Regions from separate parts of the Shewanella avicenniae genome, predicted to be linked through region 2. Evidence: predicted binding sites of a transcription regulator. Region 2 holds the regulator's gene; each other region holds the start of a gene.
The links. Region 2 encodes MetJ, which represses methionine synthesis genes. Its sites were predicted from a motif close to TAGACGTCTAGACGTCTA; they were not measured.

Region 1 (6,696 bases), 310 kb from region 2:
AATATCCGCTACTTGCCCCAGCGCCAAGCCAATCGGCTCAGCCGGTAATCCCAGCCCATGCCATAGCGGCGGGCTGATGATGACCTCGCCTTTGGGATTGCCGTAGTCAAAATAGATGGCAGCGACTGGCAGTTCACGCGCTTGCTGACATTGGTTATCGCTGCAGAGGCGAATGTTATCGCCCACCTTTAGCTTGAGTTTGAGCGACAAAGGTTCGCTGATAAACACCGCCTTGCCAGCAATCGCAGCGCTGACCGCCGCTTGTTGTTCTGTGCTGGTGTTGGGCAGTTTAAACACTGTCGTTTCGGCCAGCGACTCATCATCACGGCCAATCAGATTAATCGGAAGTACTGTTTGCGCTTTGGCAAAATAGGGCGCCTGCCATTGATAAAAGTAGGTGAGCTCAGGATGTTGTTGGCGTAGAAAGGTTTCGATTGGCGCGACATTGTCGCTACCGGGATGCAGATAAAGATCGGCATGCAAGCGGGTCGACAGCCAACTGCGAAGGGTTTGATCGAAACTACCCACCAAGGTATTCATTGAGATATTGGCGCACAGCGCCAGCAGCAGCGCCATCATGGCCAGCCCAAGCGGTGCAATCAGTTCACGACTTTCTGCAATGGCGTAGCGCCAAATGCCCGGCCGTGTGAGCGGTGCTAACAGCGCCAAGCCCCACTGCAACAGTTGTGGCAGCAGCAGCGGAATCGCCAAGGTCAGTAACCCCAACAACCCCAAGCTTTGTTTATGTTGCTGACTAAATGGGTAGGCCACGGCGGTCAGAATCAGCAAGCCAACACCAATCAAAAACAGCCTGTGGTGAGTAAGATGATGCTGCATGGCTTGCAGATAGCGTTTGCCGCCTTGCGCCAAGCTGCCACTACTTAAACTGCGATACAGCGGCACACAGGCCAGCAATGCGGCGACCAGCGTTAGCCCAGCACCTTGCGCCCACCACTGCCAACGCCATTGGCCCGGCAACAATGTGGCACCGTAAAGTTGCTCTAAGGTGAGTGCCACCATCGGCTGTAGCCATTGGCTCAACTGCAGTGCCAAAATAAAACCGACCCCAGAGCCGACTAATACCAGTAAAAACAGCTCGGCCAACAGACTGGTGAAAATCGCTTGGCGACCAATCCCTTGCTGCATTAACTGGATCAGCAGTCGCTGCCGTTTCATCAAGCTATAACGCACGCCGTTGTACGCGATAAACAGCCCCACCAAAAATGCCAGCATCGCCATAGCGTTTAAGTTGAGATGAAAACTGGCGGTTAAATCGGTTAGCGCTTGGCCTTTATCTTGGGCGGTGATCAGCAGTTCATTGAGCGGCAATAGCTGTGCTAACTGCGGCTGTAACTGCTCGGCATCGCCAAATAGCGCGATATAACTCAGTTGCTGTGGATGCCCCAGCAGTTGCTGGGCAAGGCTAATATCCATAAATAAGCGGTGCCCCAGATTACTGCTATCCGGTAGCGCAATGGGCGTGAGTTCAATGCCACCCAGCAGCCATTTCGGTGCGGTAACTTTGCTAAAACCGAGCGCTTCAAACTGGCTTTGGCTCATCACAACTAACGGCGCGCCAGCGAGTAAGCGGTCTAACGGTAAACTGCCAAAGGGATTAAATTCAGGCGTTGCTGAGGCGTTTGAACCACTATGCTGACCAATGGCGGCGAGCGCTGCAATCACATCGCTGCCGGTGATATGCCAAGGGCGGCCGTCGGCATCATCTAAATCGCCGCTGAGTACCGGCATCGCCGTGATGCCGGCGGACTTGAGGGCAAAGTAGCTGTTCTCATCAATATTACCGCGGCGACTTTTGCTGGAGAGGAACAGACTAGCTTGAGCCCCCAAGGCTTCGCCCGCGTCTTGGTAACTGTGCACGGCATTATCATTAGTGGCTTTAACGCCGACTAGCAGGGTGACCGCCAAAATCACCCCCAGCAGAATAGCGCCTGCCTGCAATGGCGCTTTGCGGTAATGGGCGATATATACCCTTAACGCTTGCCAAGCGAGCGCCACACTACTCATGGATCTTGCCTTGTTCGAGGTGCCAACGGCGAGTCATGTATTGGGCGGCGGTGTCGCTGTGAGTCACCATTAAAATACTGGTGCCGGCATCGGCGGCCAGTTTCACCAACAACTGCATCACTTCATCACCCGCGTTGGCATCGAGGTTGCCGGTCGGTTCATCGGCCAACAACAGTGCTGGGCGATGCGCCAGAGCCCGCGCAATGGCCACCCGTTGCTGCTGCCCACCGGATAACTGCTCCACCGCGCGCTGGGTCAATTCCGCAATACCCAACTTGTTGACCAGATAATCGCACCAGTCATTCCAACGCTCGCCTAATAGGCTCAGCGGGAACTGAATGTTGTCGGCCACATTCAAGGGCGTCAGCAGGTTATATTGTTGAAACACCACCCCGAGCGAGCGGCGCCGAAACGCACTCCACTCGGCATCACCCCAGCGTTGGGTGCTGTTGCCCAATAAACTCAGCTCACCACTATCGGCTTGCTCAAAGCCACCAATAATATTCAGCAGCGTACTTTTGCCACTGCCGCTCGGGCCGGTTAGGGCAACGGTTTCGCCGGGTAAAATACTGAGGTTAAGTTGGTTGAGTACTTGATGGTATTGGCCACCGTCATCAAACCCTTTGGTGATTTGAGTAAGAGTAACCACAGCAGCGTGAGAAGAGTGGGTCATGCGTGTCCTTGCTTGTTACCGCTTGCGCGAGCTTGCTAGTGAATTAGCTTAGCAAAAATCTTAATGGTTGGAGCAGTTAACTACGTAGTGATGCCCCGAATAGTTCATTCTACTCAATAGTATCGGCACGATGATGAAAGGACTCGATAAAGCGCGTATAAAAAACGGAACACAGCGCTAACTGTATTCCGTTTTTTATTATTCTCAGAGCCTAAGCGAACGTAAGGCTTAGCCTAAGCGCAGCATAAGCCTAAAGCGGTTACTCTTCGTCGAGCGAGTAGGGCAGTGGCATGACAGTCAGTTCGCTGCCAGTATCATCAGCAATCCGCAGTTTTGCGCCCACTTCTGTGTCGTTTGGCAGTACGGCAGTTAACAGCAGCAGCTCGGCTTGCTGCGCCACTTCGATGATAGCACCTACTGGACGGAAGCCATCTTCAACCGCGATTTCCAGTTGAGTATCAACGCCAACAACGGCAGTTGCTTGGCCTTGCAAAATATACAGTGCGCGTTTGTTACCGCCGCGATATTTCATCCGCGCCACGGTTTCTTGGCCCATGTAGCAGCCTTTGGTAAAGCTGATACCGCCCACAGCTTGCAGGTTACACATCTGCGGTACAAATTGGCCTTGGTGTGCGGCAGGCAGGTTAGGGTAGCCGGCTTGGATCTCCAACGCGCGCCATGCCAAGCTATCCACTAAGGTTTCGCTGGCAACTAATGCTTCAAACTCTGCGCTTGGCAGCAGCACAATATAGCGCTCGCCATCTTGCAAAATTGCGCCATTTTCCAGCTGCGATACTTTCTGGTCGGCATCAAATGCGGCAAATTTACCTTTCAACCAGCTTTGTGCTTGGCTACCAGCAACGCCCAACAAACGATATTCCGCTGAGGCGTCAGTCAGTTCGGCTTTGCTAAATACAGCGTATTTTTTAAATTCTGGCAGATCGCCTGCAAGGGTATCTGTTGGCATCAGCAGTATTAGGGTATCGCCAACACTGAACACGCGAAATGCTGACTGCATCTTACCGCGCGCGTCACAGTGTGCGCCCCAACGCCAATCGTTGGCCGCTAACGAGGTGATATCGGCGGTGACTTGGCCGTGAATAAAGCTGCGGTTTTGTTCACCGGTTACGCTGATGATGCCAAGATGCGTCAGTGGTGAAAGCAGTAAGTCCGGCGTACCGGCGTCCAGAGCCCAAGTGGGTGCAATGACAGAAATGCTCATAAGAAATGTCCTGCAATAAGTTGCAATCAAAGTGCAGCGATTGTAACGCGGATTTGGCGCAAATAAACAGGGCGTCACAATGGACGCCCGATAAAATTGCGGTTTTACGCTGAGCTTATGTTTTGCGCTGAGCTTAGTAGAGCAGGCGAGTACGAATTGTGCCTTCGATGCCTTTCAACTGTTCTAGCGCTTCAGCCGCTTGGCTGGTGTTGACTTCCATCACCACATAACCGATATCTGGCGTAGTTTGCAGATATTGTGCAGCGATGTTGATGCCTTTTTCAGAGAAGGCTTGGTTAATCTTGATCAGTATACCAGGACGGTTGTTGTGGATGTGCAACAAGCGTGAGGTTTCATGATATTGCGGCAGCGATACTTCAGGGAAGTTAACCGCAGATACGGTTGAACCGTTGTCTGAGTATTTCGCCAGTTTACCGGCCACTTCAATGCCGATGTTTTCTTGCGCTTCTTCGGTGCTACCGCCAACGTGCGGGGTCAGAATCACGTTATCAAAACCGCGCAGTGGGCTTTGGAATTCGTCATCGTTTGATTTTGGCTCAACTGGGAACACGTCGATTGCCGCACCGGCAATTTTTTCTGAGCTCAACGCCGCTGCCAGCGCATCGATATCCACTACCGTACCGCGTGAAGCGTTGATCACGAACGCACCTTGCTTCATTGCTTCAAGTTCAGCTGCGCCAAACATGTTTTGCGTTGAAGGGGTTTCGGGAACGTGCAAACTGACTACGTCAGATTGTGCCAACATCTCCGCCAGTGAACGGATTTGACTGGCGTTACCCAGTGGCAGTTTGTCTTCGATATCGTAAAACACCACGCGCATACCTAAGGTTTCAGCCAGAATGCCCAACTGAGTACCAATGTGGCCGTAGCCGATGATACCTAAGGTTTTGCCGCGGACTTCATAGCTGCCTTTGGCACTTTTAATCCAACCGCCACGATGAGCCGAGGCACTGCGTTGAGGGATACCGCGCATCAGCATAATGATTTCACCAATCACCAGCTCTGCCACAGAACGGGTGTTTGAGAATGGCGCGTTAAATACTGGTACACCGAGCAACTCTGCGGCTTTTAAATCCACTTGGTTGGTACCGATACAAAAACAGCCAACACCGACCAGTTTTTCTGCTTGTTGCAGCACTTCTGCGGTCAATTGAGTGCGGGAACGGATCCCAACAAAATGTGCATCTTTGATGGCGTTAGTTAATTCGTCACCAGACAGTGCACCTTTGTGATATTCGATGTTGGTGTAACCAGCACGCTGCAGTACTTCAACAGCCGTTTGGTGAACGCCTTCCAACAGCAGGAACTTAATTTTGTCCTTGTCCAGCGAATGTTTCGCCATGATTTCGATACCCCTTAACGATAGTTTGATGCGTGATGTGTTAAGCTCCCCCTCAACACAAGGCTCAAATTAGCACCTTTTTTGGTCGCTGTGGAGGGCTAGATGGCTAAAGTGTTTATTTTAGTTCTAGAACAATGCTGATCTGGGAGTAGAAAATTGAAAAAAAACGCTGTTTGGCTATTAGTTTATGCAATGGTGCTGCTCTGGTCGGTGTACCAGCCCCACGATATGTTTACTTGGTGGATGGAAGCCTTGCCCGGATTAATCGCCCTGCCGCTGCTCGGTTTTTTCTATCTTAAGCATCGCCCGACCGGGTTAATTTCGCTGTTGATACTGATCCATTGTTGTATTTTATTCGTCGGCGCCAAATACACCTACGCCGAAGTACCCCTATTTGATTGGATCTCCTCGCTGTTCGATTGGCAACGCAACAACTACGACAAACTCGGCCATTTTGCCCAAGGCTTTATTCCCGCCATGTTGTGCCGTGAAGTATTGTTGCGCAACGAGGTATTGAAACCGAGCGGTTGGTGTGGCTTTTTATGTTGCTGCTTTGCGCTGGCGTTGTCGGCCTTTTATGAACTCATTGAATGGTGGGTTGCCGCCGCAACCGGCGATAGCGCCGAAGCCTTTTTAGGCACCCAAGGGTATGTGTGGGACACCCAATCTGACATGTTAATGGCCTTGATTGGCGCCATTTGCGCCATGGTCAGCCTCAGTAAGCTGCACAATCAGCAGTTGGCTGCGCTCAATAAAATTTAAGCTAAGGAAATTCTCCATGAGTATTTGGTTTCGTGAAGTGACATTAGAAGACTGTGCCCGTTTGGATAAAGGCTTGGGCGGCAAAGGCAGTTTGATGCAAACCATGGGCATTAAAGTCACTGAAATCGGCGATGATTATTTAGTGGCTACCATGCCCGCAACCCCCGCAATACATAACCCCATTGGTATGGTGCACGGCGGCGCCAATGTGGTGCTGGCGGAGACGGTAGCCAGCTATGCCGCTAATTTCGCGGTCGATTTTGAGCAGTATTACTGTGTCGGCCAAGAGATTAATGCCAACCACATAAAAGCGGCGCGCAGCGGCGAGATCAAAGCCATTGCCAAGCCGATCCATCTTGGCCGCCGCACCTCGGTGTGGGAAGTTAAAATCTACAATGCCGCCGGTGAATTGACCTGCATCTCGCGTATGACCGCCGCCGTGGTGAAACGCCCCGACGCCAAGTAAGTTTCCTTCTATCAGTCTCGCGAACCTTAGTGCAGCAATTCAGTTAAACGCTGGTTCGCGTGCTGTCACTGTGTGAGTCTGTCGCGCTTCTCGTAAGCTGAAGCTATTTATTGTTACTTATTTGTATTATAAATGGTGACGATAATTGCTACTTCAGCTTCTGCGGAGGACTCGCCTTGTGTTGC
Region 2 (6,696 bases):
TAAAACTCCAAGCGGCAAAATTGAGCTGTACTCCGACACGGTTGAAGCCCTTGTTGCTGGACGCGGCAACATCGTCTTCCGTGATGTCACCCTCAAGCAACCCGATGAGCTCTACTTTATTCAAGGCAAAGTCGCGGTACACACCAACGGTGCCACGCACAATGTGCCGATGCTGGCCAACTTAATGTCTGACAACGCGGTGTGGATCCATCCCAAAACGGCAGCCGCACGCGGTATTGCCGATGGCGATAAGATTCGGCTGACCTCAAGTGCTGGCAGTGAAGAGGGCAAGGCATTGGTCACCAAGGGCATACGTCCCGATACGGTTTTTGCCTACATGGGCTTTGGCTCGAAGAACCGCGAACTCACCCGTGCCACAGGTAAGGGGATCCACTGCGGTAATTTGCTACCTCACCAAACAGCGCCTATTAGCGGTATGTGTGTCCATACCACCGGCGTGAAATTGGAAAAGGCATAAGGGGAGGCCAACATGAATAAGCGATATGTCATGGTGCATGACGAAAACAAATGCATCGGCTGTCAGGCGTGTAATGTCGCCTGCCGTACTGAAAACGATGTGCCCGATGGCGTAGCAAGATTGCAAGTGCGCGTTGAAGGCCCCTTTGGTGAGATGCCTAATCTGCACTACAGCTATGCGCGCATCTCCTGCCAACAATGTGAGGATGCCGCTTGTATCAAGGTTTGCCCAACTGGCGCAGCCTATCGCAATGATGATGGCATTATCACCATCAACAAAGATAAGTGCGTGGGTTGCCAATACTGCGTGGCGGCGTGTACCTACAAAGTGCGCTTTATGAACCCTGTCACTCGGGTAGCCGATAAATGTAACTTCTGTACCGATACACGCCTGAAACGCGGTGAACAACCGGCTTGCGTGACCGTGTGTCCAACCAACGCCTTGGTGTTTGGCGATGCCAACGATGCCAGCTCCGAAGTGGCACAAATCATCGCAACTCGCGCAACTTACCGCGACAAAGTCCATCTGGGCGCAGAGCCTCGGGTGTATCGAATTCCCGCCAAAAAAGGAGGAATCGCATCATGAACAATATTTGGGGCGACATGAGCCAATATGATCCGGTGACTTGGCACTGGGTAATCGCGGTCTATCTGTTTCTGGCGGGGTTGTCCGCTGGGGCGGTCATGGTGGCATTGGCGCTACGCTGGGCCAAAGGCGAACAGTTTGAAAGCCCAATTATCAAAGCGGCGGCACTGGTGGCACCGCTGGCGATCTGTTTAGGCATGCTGTGTTTGGTGTTTGACCTGACCAAACCGTTCCACTTCTGGCTGATTTTGATTAACTACAATCTCAGCTCAGTGATGTCGATTGGGGTGATTGCACTGCTGCTCTACATTCCGCTGACCTTTGCCTATGCGCTGCTGGTATTCCGTGCGCCATTAGCCAACTGGCCGCTATTGGGCGGAGTTGCCGAGGCGTTGCTTGGATGGCGCAAACCGCTGGAAGTGTTGCTGTTTGGCTTAGGGATTGTGGTGGGCGCTTACACTGGCTTTTTGATCTCTGCCATGAATGTGTACCCGATGCTCAATACCGCAATTTTACCGGCGCTGTTCTTGGTGTCAGGGATTTCTGCAGGTGCAGCGGCCAATGCCTTAGTCGCATTGATTTGGTTTAAAACCGATAGCCATAGCGCCGAAATCAGTGGCTTGCATAGGGTTGAGCTGCCTGTTGTGGGTATCGAGATGCTGTTTCTGCTGATGCTGTTCTCCGCGCTGTACTTCAAAGGTGGTGCGGCAGCATCGGCGCTGGCGTCACTGACCACGGGCCAATGGGCAGTAGTGTTCTGGGCGCTGGTGGTTGGGGTGGGCTTTGGTATTCCGCTGTTATCACGGTTACTCCCTGCCGAGCTGCGTCATGGCAAAGGCGTGACCGTATTAGCGGCCTGCGCCAGTTTGACCGGAGTATTGGCACTGCGGCACTTCATTTTGTATGCCGGTCAAAGCTATATCAGTTAAGCGCCGCGTCAGTTAAAAGCGACATCCGTGAAACGCAAGCTAAGTTAGTTGTGGTTGTTAGCGTCTTTGAGCCCGCCATTGCGGGCTCTTTTTTTACCAGCTTAAACAGGATTTAACTGTTAATACCAAGACGTTGAGGCTACAAAGCGCAAGCGTAAATTGACGTGTGCGGCGCCGGTCAATATAAGGCACGATAAAATTCGACACCCAAAATCCGATAAATACCGCTGGGACGAGCACCAATGCCAGTAATAGATGGTGCCAATGTAGTTTGCCAACGCACAATAAGATCAGCAGGCTGAGCAAACTCGCAAGCGCAAAAAAGGCCGACAGTGCCGCACGAAACTTACCCGCATCACGCCCCGTAAGCAGCAGCGCCATTGGTGGGCCGCCAATGCCAGCAATAGTGCCAAAAATCCCCGAAAAGATACCAGCGATAAACATGGTGACTCGGTTCACCGCAATACTGTAGTGCTTTACATTGAGCAGAATCGCAATTGCCACAATCGCGGCAATCATTAAGCCCAGTACAGGCTGCGGTGCCAGCAATAATAAAGTGGCGCCAATTAAGCCGCCGGGAATACGCCCCACTAAGCCCCATTGCAAGCCATTAAATTCAAGATGGCTGCGTTCGCGCACTAGCGTGAGTAACGAGATAGTGAATCCCATTAAAATCACTGGCACAGGAACCAATTCAGGGTCAACAATATAGAGTAGCGGTGCGGAGACAACGGCTAGGCCGAAGCCGATGAGGCTTTGTACCACAGCCCCAGAAAAGATAATCAGCGAGGCGAGTAGCAGCGTGGTGGGGTCGATAAGTGACTGCATGATGATAAGTAAGCATTAAAGCGGTCAAAGACCGCTTTAATGATTAACGGCAAGCGTTATTCTAACTCTTCCCATTCAATGCCCATTTCGTCCATCAGACGTTTGGCATCGGCAGGAATACTATCGGGTTGATCCTTACATAGATCGCCATCGTTCGGTAAGGGTTGACCTGTGTAAGCATGCAGGAAGGCTTCACACAACAGTTCGCTGTTGGTGGCATGACGTAAATTGTTTACTTGGCGGCGCGTACGCTCATCAGTCAAAATCTTCAGCACTTTGAGCGGAATCGATACAGTGATTTTTTTCACTTGTTCGTTCTTCTTGCCGTGCTCAGCGTATGGGCTGATGTATTCTCCGTTCCATTCAGTCATCGTTGCACCTGCTATATCTTAAATTCGCCGCCGATTTTAACCGCTAAAGGCAGCCAGTCAAATGTCGGTAGGCAAAAACTGTGTTGGATAGATAGAATTCTATACTTTTAGATGTCTAAACGTCTATATGCCTATTGACGATAGTGGTTAGCTTGGTAGAATTTAGACGTCCAGACATCTATAGATGTTGAACCGCATGCAGAGGAGTCGAAAATGACACAGCGGAAAATAGCAACAGCGGCTGTCCGTCAAGGGATTGAATCCGATACACAGCACGGGGCCGTGGTTCCGCCGATTTATCTTTCGACTAACTATGCCTTTGATGGCCACAAAAATCCACGTGCGTTTGATTACAGTCGTTCAGGTAACCCAACCCGTTCGATTCTCGGCGATGCGCTCGGTGAATTAGAACAAGGTTGCCCGGGCGTAATCACTGCCAGTGGTATGGCGGCGATTACGCTGGTCACCAGCTTGCTTGGGCCAAACGACCTATTGATAGTGCCGCACGATTGTTACGGTGGCAGCTATCGTTTGTTCACCAATCTGGCCAAGAAAGGCAGCTTTAAGCTGCTGGTGGTTGATCAAACCGATGCCAATGCAGTCAATCAAGCCTTTGCGCAAACGCCAAAAATGGTATGGATTGAAACCCCTTCCAACCCGTTAGTGCGGGTGGTGGATATTGCGGCGATGGCCGCTGAATGCCAAAAGGTTGGTGCGCTGCTGGTGGCGGATAACACCTTCTTATCCCCCGCGCTGCAACAACCGTTGACCTTGGGTGCCGATATCGTGGTGCACTCCACCACCAAATACATCAATGGTCACAGCGATGTGATTGGCGGTGCCGTCATTGCCAAAGATCCTGCGGTGTCTGAGCAACTGCACTGGTGGTCAAATACCCTTGGCTTGACCGGCGGCGCGTTTGACAGTTACCTCACGCTGCGTGGTTTACGCACTTTGTCATTGCGCATTCGCGAGCATCAAAGTAACGCCGAACAAATAGTTGCGTTATTAAGCAACAGCGATCAAGTAGACAAGGTATATTATCCAGGGTTGAAATCGCATCCCGGCCATGAGATCGCTGCCAAGCAACAAAAAGGCTTTGGTGCCATGCTGAGTTTCGAGCTCAAGGGTGGCGAGCAAGAAGTGGCGGCATTTTTAAGCGCACTTAACTATTTTTCAGTGGCGGAAAGTTTAGGCGGGGTGGAAAGCCTCGTGGCAGTTCCGGCCACCATGACCCATCGTGCGATGGAGCCAGCAGCTCGCGCTGAAGCTGGCATTAAAGAGACACTGATCCGCCTGTCGGTCGGTATTGAAGATCCGCAAGACCTGCTGAATGATATCGCTGCGGGCCTCGCTGCTGTTGCAGCTTGCTGAATATTGGAGCATTAAACGAGATGGCGCGTAGTCACTTGCATAAATTTGGCGGCTCAAGTCTGGCAGACCCAGATTGCTATCGCCGCGTTGCGCATATCCTGCTTACTCATGGACGCCCAGATGATTTGGTCGTGGTGTCGGCGGCAGGTAAAACCACCAATTTCCTCTACAAATTACTCGCCCTGCGCGAAGCCAAGCAGTTGTGGCAAGAAGAGCTGCAAGTGCTGATGAACTATCAGCAAAACTTGATTGAACAGCTGCTAGGCAACGAGCAAGCGCGGCAACTGCGCGAGCGTTTGAGTTCAGATCGCTCGCAGCTGATGACCTTATTGCAACTCGAGCAACTGAGCGAATACCAATGCAGCGAAGTGGTGAGCTTTGGTGAGCGTTGGTCCGCCCGTTTGATGGCGGCACTGTTACGTGAATCGGGCGTTGCCGCCAGCAACATCGATGCGCGACAGCTGCTGATTGCCGATGAAGGCGCAGTACCGAAAATCCGCACCGAGGCATCGCGCGAGTTGGTGCAAAAAACGCTGCAGGAACATCCTGATGAGCGCTTGGTGATCACCGGGTTTATCTGCGCCAACCCGAACGGTGAAACGCTGTTGTTGGGGCGCAATGGCTCTGACTTTAGCGCCACCTTGATTGCCAGCCTCGCCGATATCGATCGCGTTACCATTTGGACCGATGTCGAAGGGGTATTCAATGCCGATCCGAACAAGATCCAAGGTGCTAAGCTACTGAAAACCATGTCATTGGTTGAAGCAGATCGCTTGGCACGCCTTGGTTCGCCGGTGCTGCACTCGCGCACACTGCAACCGCTGTTTGACACTCAGGTCAGCTTAGCGGTGCGCTCAAGCTATGCGCCGCAAACCGAATTTACCCTGGTGACGCCGCAATGCGACGCGGCTAGTGCGCCAGTGGTGACTAATCTGGATGAAGTGCTGTCGATCACTTTCCAATTAGACAGTGAGTGGAATGCATTATTTGACGCCTTTATTGCCGCAGGGTTACGCCCGTTAGCGCATTGGCAACACAGCAAATTCCGCCATGAAGTGGTGTTCACCCCGGAACTGCGTAAGCAAGCCCAAGCGCTGTTGACATCCGTCAGCGCTGAGTTGCAGATTAGCGATATTCAAGAACATCTCGGCTTTGGCTTAGTCGCCTTGGTGAGCAGTGCCGCCGCGCAGTATCGTCGCAGTTTTGCCCGTTTGCTCAGCCGTGATGCGCGGCCGCTGTATCAAGATGAATTGAGCCTCGTGACCTTAGTGCCACAAGGCCAAGTGTCGCTGCTGACCCAAAAAGTACATCGCCGCTGTGCTGGACCGCGTAAACGCATCGGCATTATTGTGCTGGGTGTTGGCAACATTGGTGAAGCTTGGTTGAACTTGTTTGAAAGCGCGCAAAAGCGTTTGAGCCGTGAGCTAGAAGCCCAAGTTGAACTGGTCGGCATCGTGCGCTCGCGTGAAGCATTAGTGGATGATAACGGTATCAGCAGCAGCGATTGGCAAGCGCGGATGGCTAACGAAGCCACGCCGTATCAATATGATCACTTGTTTGAGCGCATTGAAACTCTGACCGCCGATGAGTTGGTAGCGCTCGACATCAGTGCCAGTGCGGCGCTGACTTTGCAATACCCAGAGTTTTTCAGCCGCGGCATTCACATGGTCAGCGCCAATAAGTTGGCCGGTTCTGGCCCGCTAACTTTCTATCGTGAACTGAAGCAGATGCTCAGTAACCGCCGCTTGTTCTGGCGTTATAACGCCAGCTGTGGTGCCGGTTTACCGATCCAACATGCGTTGAACGATCTGCATAACAGCGGTGACTCAGTGGCGGCAATTGGCGGTATCTTTTCTGGCACTTTGTGTTGGCTATTTGAACAATATGATGGGGTAAAACCTTTCTCTGAATTGGTGCTGCAAGCCAAGGGCTTGGGCATTACCGAGCCCGATCCGCGTGACGATCTCTCTGGCCGTGATATGCAACGTAAGCTGCTGATTTTGGCCCGCGAGATTGGTTTAGAGTTAGAGCTGGAAGATATTCAATTGAGTTCACTGGTGCCCGCTAATCTGGTGGATGTGCCGTTGGATGAGTTTCTGGCGCGCATGCATGAGATGGATGATGATTTGGC
Region 3 (6,696 bases), 1.5 Mb from region 2:
ATTGCCGGATTAAATTTTTGTCCTACTTGGTCGAGCGCGTCCTCTTCTTTCCCTGCACGAAACCTATCAACTACCGCTAACAAAATAAGCGCTACTGCTAACGCCGAAAACAACACGGTAAAGCGTGAACGAAGGGAGTTAAACATTTATGGATTACCTCTTATCAATATTGCTTTTAAGAGTGTAGTAGATGTTTCACGAATCACATTAGCTATTGGTCGATAACTTCATGAAATCTGGTTATTTAAATCTCTTTAGAAGACTGTCGAATGATAAAACCCGTTGAGGGGCACGTCCATGTTAAGGCGTATTCGCGGACGTTTTAAACGTTAGTTGATATTGAAATAGCAAAAAAAAGAGCCACTAGTCTCAGCGGCTCTCAAGATAGACACGATAGTTGTGGTTAAAGAATTGCCAGTACGTTTTCTGGTGGGCGTCCAATGGCAACTTGGTCACCATTGATTGCAATAGGCCGTTCAATCAATTTTGGGGTGGCAACCATAGCCTCAATGAGTTGTGCTTCAGTGAGGCGTTCATCGGCGAGGTTTTGCTCTTGGTATTCGGCTTCTTTGGTACGCATTAGTTGGCGTGCACTGATATTAAGTTGTTTTAGCAGCCATTCAATCTTTGCTGCGCTCGGTGGTTGTTTCAGATATTCCACCACTGACACTTGTACTCCGCGTTGTTCAAGTAGTGCCAAGGTTTCACGGCTTTTTGAGCAACGTGGATTGTGGAATAAGGTCACGTCAGTCATCACCAAGTCTCCTTTAATTTGATTTTCAATGTGTTGCTATGGTGCCAATGCTAACTTAGTTCTGAAAGCGCTTCATTAATTCCTCTGCTTCACGGAATTGGCGTAGCTGCGCTTCAATTCGGGCAATCAGCAATGGTCGCCCCGTGGCTTCACGATATGAAAAGTTCAGCTGGTCGATGGCTCCGCGATAATCTGCTCGCAGCGCGCGCAGTTGAGCATTGGTGTAATACTCTTGGGCTTTGTCACCTAATTGACGATAAGCGTCATTTAACATCTCTATCGGCAGTAGGTTGTTCTTATCGTCGTACATCATCTGTTCTAGGATTGGGATTGCTTTATCCGCTTGCTTCGCTTCCAAATAACAGTTGGCAAGGTTGGTGTTAATCACTAATGACGTTGGCCGATACTTACGCTGCTCGGTTAGCAAGGCGATTGCTTGGTCATAGTCTTTCTTCATCGTGAGCAAATCGGTTTTGGTATCCAGATAAAACAGGTTGTCGGGATCAGTTTTGCGCAATGAATCAATAATTTGTTCCGCTTCGGCATATTGCTGCATGCGGAATAACGCCAACGCACGGCCATAGAGCGCTGCTTCTTTGATGGCGTAGTTTTGCTTCTTCAGCTGCTCGTCAAATAATGCTAAGGCGGCTTCGGGCGAATAACTTGAGAAGCGAACTTGAATACGGGCTTTGGCTAATTGAAAGTTGATATTAGGGGCAATATGCCGACTAGGATACTGACTCGCGCGGTCACGCGCTTCTGACACCCGCGATTCTGGAATAGGGTGGGTTAATAACATCGGCGGCATTTTGGTCGCATAGCGATATTTAGCAGCTAATTTGCCGAAGAATGACGATGCTGCTTCTGGGTCATAACCTGATGCCACCATGACCCGCATCCCGATGCGGTCGGCTTCTTGCTCGTTTTGTCGCGTAAAGTTGATCCGTGATTGGGTGCTTAACGCTTGCGTGCCCATTAGCGCGGCCATGCCTGCTTGTGGCGCTGCGACTGTCAGCAGAATCGCTCCGAGTACACCCGCTAAGGTTAATGGCGCATTGCGGCTTTGCGCTTCCATGGACCGCGCTAAGTGACGTTGCGTGACGTGGGTAATTTCGTGCGCTAATACCGAAGCCATTTCACTTTCGCTATCTGCATAGAGAAATAATCCGGTGTGCACGGCGACATGCCCACCGAAAAATGCAAAGGCGTTAATCTCGTCGTTCTGCAGCATAAAGAAGTAAAACGGTGTGTTCACATCGTCGGCGTGGGCGACTAAATTACTACCAAGCTCGGAGATATATTGCGCCAGCAATGGGTCATACAACACAGGCGCTTGCCCCCGGATGACTCGCATGTAGATGTCACCATACTGCATTTCACGATCCATGCTGAGGGTATTCACCGCTGCGGTGCCCAAATCAGGCAAATTATTACGCGCGGCAAAACTTTGCGAGGTGACGCCGATGGACAACGCGATAGCAACGGAGAGGAGCGATCTTTTGACGATACTGCTGAGATGCTTTTTCAAACTAAACCTATGGCGTAGACGAGGATGCAATTGACTGCACTAGCATAATGATCGACACGGGGCTAATGCAAGTCTGTCATATGGCAACAATCTTTTTTACAATCAGTGATTTTTAACAATACCTTAATCTTGCGTTGGATCGTTAAAATGTGGCCTTCTCTGCGAGTTTAAGACTAAAAATTTGTATTGATGTTCCCGCCTTTGCAAAAAAATGGCATATTTTGATGCTGCTTTACATTCGCGAAGATACGTTCTGCGTTCTTAGCCACACTACGCTGTAATTTACAGGATATCCTGCATGTTTGAATATATACGTCGTTGGTATCAGGCCCGCTTTAGCGATCCACAAGCGCTGACACTGATGTTTATTTTGGTGTTACTCGGGGTTGTTATCCTCTACGCCGGCAGTTTGTTGATGCCCCTTTTATTAGCCTTGGTATTTGCTTATCTGCTTGAATGGCCGGTGGCGAAAATGGCCAAGATAGGCATTAACCGCACCATGGCTGCATCGTTAGTGTTGCTGGTGTTCGTGACGGTCATGCTGATGATTACCTTTGGGGTGATCCCGAGTGTTTGGCGTCAGGCCACTGCGTTTATCGCTGAACTGCCAAAAATGCTCGATAAAGGTGTGGTGATGTTGCAGCATTTATCTCACGAGTATCCGCAATTTATCAGTAGCGCACAGATCGATACCATGATTGGCGAAGTGAAGCAGTTGATGGACTCTGAACACATGCTCAATATCATCAAGCAACTGCTGGGCTATTCAGCGTCGTTACTGGTGTTGATGGTATACGCGATTTTGGTGCCATTATTGGTGTTCTTCTTTCTTAAAGACAAAGACGAATTAATCCACGGTACTCGCCGCTTTTTACCGCGCGACCGTGAGCTAGTAAAGAAAGTTTGGTTAGAGATGGACCAACAAATTTTCAACTATATTCGTGGCAAAATCATTGAGTTAGTGATTGTGGGCGTGGTCAGTTATATCTTCTTCGCCTTGATGGGACTCAACTATGCTGCATTGTTAGGCGTTTCTGTGGGAATCTCGGTGCTGATCCCTTATGTGGGAGCGACCTTGGTGACCTTGCCAATTGCCGCTGTGGCCTTCTTCCAATGGGGCGCGAGTGCTGAATTTGGTTATTTGATGCTGGGTTACGGTGTAATTCAAGCGTTAGACGGCAACTTATTGGTGCCGTTGTTGTTCTCTGATGCTGTTGACCTTCATCCGGTGTTTATCATTGCCGCGGTGTTGGTTTTTGGTGGCCTGTGGGGCGTATGGGGCGTGTTCTTTGCGATTCCGTTGGCGTCGTTGGTGAAAGCAGTCATTAATGTATGGCCCAATGAAGATGAACCTCGGCAGCATCTCACTCATCCATAATCTTGATACAAGAAAGGCTCCAGTGGGAGCCTTTCTTTATGACAACAATTGCCTTAGTACTCTATGTGGCAACTTGGCAGATCGTTCTTTTGAATATAGTCCTGATGATATTCTTCCGCGCGATGAAACTGTTGCGCTGGCACGATTTCGGTAACGATTTGGCGTTGTCCCCATTTGCCGCTGCGCATCAGTGCCAATTTTGACGCTTCAGCTTGTGCCTTCTGGGTTTTATCGTGGAAAAATACCACGCTGCGGTACTGGGTGCCCATATCGGCACCTTGCTTGTTTAGACTGGTTGGGTTGTGGTTTTTCCAAAAAACCTCAAGTAGATCGTCATAGCTAACTTGAGACTCATCGTATTCAACTTGAACCACTTCAGCGTGACCTGTTGTTCCGGTTTTCACCTCTTTATAGGTGGTGGCGTTGTTATCGCCGCCCATGTAACCGCTGGTAGCGTTAATCACGCCGGGTACCTGACGGAAAAAATACTCAACACCCCAAAAACAACCTGCACCAAATGTGGCTAATGCCATAGTAATAAACACCATAGAAGTCTAGATGGCTATAATTTTGACAAAGCCTTTATAAGTTCGCAAGGGGCTAAACTAAAATGTTCCGAAGTTGAAGTCATGACCGCTATAACGTTTACTGCTAACATAGCGCGCAGCATTCTTACTTTGCCGTCAAAAAGGATCTTTATGACTGCCAAGCTTTGCCCTCTAACTGATTTTCTTGCCTTTACCCTGGCCAATACTTCAGTGCCTAACACACTGGGATATGCTGATTTTAGTGCCGAATTTATCGCACGTGGCATAGTGCAACTTACGCCAAAACAACCAAGTTCAACGGATATTGTGCTTTCCTGTGGTATTCACGGTAATGAAACCGCCCCAATTGAGCTGTGTAATCAATTGTTGGCTGAAATTGCCCGCGGCGAGCTGCAACTTAGACAAAGATTGCTGCTGATTTTGGGTAACCCTGAGGCAATGTTGGCAGAAACTCGCTTTGTCGATGAAAACCTGAATCGGCTGTTTTGTGGCACCCATCAAATCGGCCCTTGCAACATCGAGCGTCAGCGTGCGGCAATCATTGAAACCGCTGTCGCAGGCTTTTTTGCTGACGCAACACGCGCTCGCATTCATTGGGATCTTCACACGGCGATTCGCGGTTCCGAGCACGAAAAATTTGCCGTTTGCCCGTATCAGCCTGAACGCGGTTATCGGCAACAAACGTTAGCTTTGTTGGCCGAAGCCAGCATTGAAGCATTTCTGTTTAATCATGCAGCTGCTCATACATTCAGCTATCACAGTGCCCATCTATTTAATGCGGATGCATTTACCGTAGAGTTAGGTAAAGTAGCGCCATTTGGTGCTAACGATCTGACTAAACTTGAAAAAATGGCCTGCGTGCTGCGTAAGCTTATTGCTGCTGAATCGATAAATGTGGGCGCTGAACGCTTAGCCAAAACGGCTTTTTATCAGGTACGTCGTGTGATAAATAAAGATCATGACAGTTTTAGATTTAGTTTTAGCGATGATACCGCCAACTTTACCCGTTTCAAACAAGGCGATTTGATTGCAAGCAGCGAACAGCAAAGTATTTTTTGTGACACAGCAATCGAAGCGATTGTGTTTCCAAATGCTAAGGTACCCGTCGGCCAACGCGCGGCACTTTGTGTAGTTCCAGTACCGTTAGCGCAAGTGTGTATGTAAAGGAATTAATACGCAGGGGATACGCTAAACTTTAGGCAATAGAATCGGCTTTATTGCCGTTTGCGTAAACTTCCCTTAGTGTGCAGTCAATTATCAAACCTCGTGGGCACTGGCCCAGTGGAACGAAGAAGAGCACTCTATGAGTCAAAGTAACTTTTCTGAAGCAGTGATACATCGAGCGACTTTTATCGAGCGTGATTCACTGACCATTCCGATTTTAAAAATTCTACAGGCTGATGGCACCACCTACGAAGATGCCGTGCTGCCGCAAATCGATCAACAATTATCACAGCGGATTTTCGACGCCTGCATTTTTACCCGCGTGTTGGATGAACGAATGCTTGCCGCGCAACGTCAAGGCCGCATCAGCTTCTATATGACCTGTACTGGTGAAGAAGCCGCAGTACTTGGCAGTGTTGCAGCACTTGATGATGGCGATGTGATCCTAGCCCAATACCGTGAACACGCCGCATTGCGTTATCGCGGGTTTTCCACGCAGCAATATATGGATCAGCTGTTTAGTAATGAACAAGATTTGGGTAAAGGCCGTCAAATGCCGATCCATTACGGCATTAACGCGTTAAATTTCCAAACGATTTCTTCGCCTTTAGCGACGCAAATTCCGCAAGCTTCAGGTGTGGGTTACTCACTCAAATTGCAGCAAAAGCCGAATGTGGCTATCTGCTATTTTGGTGAGGGCGCCGCATCAGAAGGGGATTTTCACGCGGGGTTAAACATGGCGTCGGTGCATAAAGTGCCGGTGATCTTCTTCTGTCGTAACAACGGTTACGCCATCTCTACGCCTACTGAAGAGCAATACGCTGGTAATGGCATCGCCAGTCGCGGCTTAGGCTATGGCATGCACACCATTCGCGTTGATGGCAATGATATGTTGGCGGTGCTGGCTGCCACACAGCAGGCACGCGCGTATGCGGTGAAGCACTCTGCACCCGTGTTGATTGAAGCCATGACTTATCGGCTCGGCGCTCATTCATCGTCAGACGATCCATCCGGCTATCGTTCCAAAGATGAAGAGGCAAAATGGCAACAGCACGATCCGGTTAAGCGCTTCAAACTTTGGCTCATCAAAGAAGGCTGGACCACCGAGGCGGACGAGCAAGCGCTGTACAGCAAGTATCGAGATGAAGTGCTGGCAGCAGTGAAAGTGGCTGAAAAAGTGCCTTCGCCAAAAATCGATTTGTTGATTGAAGATGTATATGACCAACCGCCCCCAAGACTGAAACAGCAACTTGAGGAGCTGAAACAGCACATCGCCAAATATCCAAAAGCCTATCCAAAAACAGCAGGGAGACTGTAACCATGG

Region 1: the regulator MetJ is predicted to act here: its motif matches at 5,375-5,392, upstream of serA (phosphoglycerate dehydrogenase).
Region 3: the regulator MetJ is predicted to act here: its motif matches at 4,208-4,225, upstream of msrA (peptide-methionine (S)-S-oxide reductase MsrA).

What each region holds. Positions count from the first base shown of each region.
Region 1 covers NZ_CP071503.1:3,255,331-3,262,026, reverse strand. The annotation lists gene JYB87_RS14475 (ABC transporter permease) at 1-2,025, opposite strand, end outside; gene JYB87_RS14470 (ABC transporter ATP-binding protein) at 2,018-2,698, opposite strand; gene ygfZ (tRNA-modifying protein YgfZ) at 2,958-3,920, opposite strand; gene serA (phosphoglycerate dehydrogenase) at 4,054-5,283, opposite strand; gene JYB87_RS14455 (DUF2238 domain-containing protein) at 5,440-6,045, shown strand; gene JYB87_RS14450 (PaaI family thioesterase) at 6,062-6,511, shown strand.
Region 2 covers NZ_CP071503.1:3,567,756-3,574,451, reverse strand. The annotation lists gene phsA (thiosulfate reductase PhsA) at 1-478, shown strand, start outside; gene JYB87_RS15735 (4Fe-4S dicluster domain-containing protein) at 491-1,063, shown strand; gene nrfD (NrfD/PsrC family molybdoenzyme membrane anchor subunit) at 1,060-1,992, shown strand; gene JYB87_RS15725 (sulfite exporter TauE/SafE family protein) at 2,086-2,820, opposite strand; gene metJ (met regulon transcriptional regulator MetJ) at 2,877-3,191, opposite strand; gene metB (cystathionine gamma-synthase) at 3,405-4,565, shown strand; gene JYB87_RS15710 (bifunctional aspartate kinase/homoserine dehydrogenase II) at 4,586-6,696, shown strand, end outside.
Region 3 covers NZ_CP071503.1:2,114,225-2,120,920, reverse strand. The annotation lists gene JYB87_RS09380 (methyl-accepting chemotaxis protein) at 1-146, opposite strand, end outside; gene arsC (arsenate reductase (glutaredoxin)) at 404-754, opposite strand; gene bepA (beta-barrel assembly-enhancing protease) at 810-2,282, opposite strand; gene JYB87_RS09365 (AI-2E family transporter) at 2,581-3,660, shown strand; gene msrA (peptide-methionine (S)-S-oxide reductase MsrA) at 3,714-4,193, opposite strand; gene astE (succinylglutamate desuccinylase) at 4,359-5,372, shown strand; gene JYB87_RS09350 (thiamine pyrophosphate-dependent dehydrogenase E1 component subunit alpha) at 5,512-6,690, shown strand; gene JYB87_RS09345 (alpha-ketoacid dehydrogenase subunit beta) at 6,693-6,696, shown strand, end outside.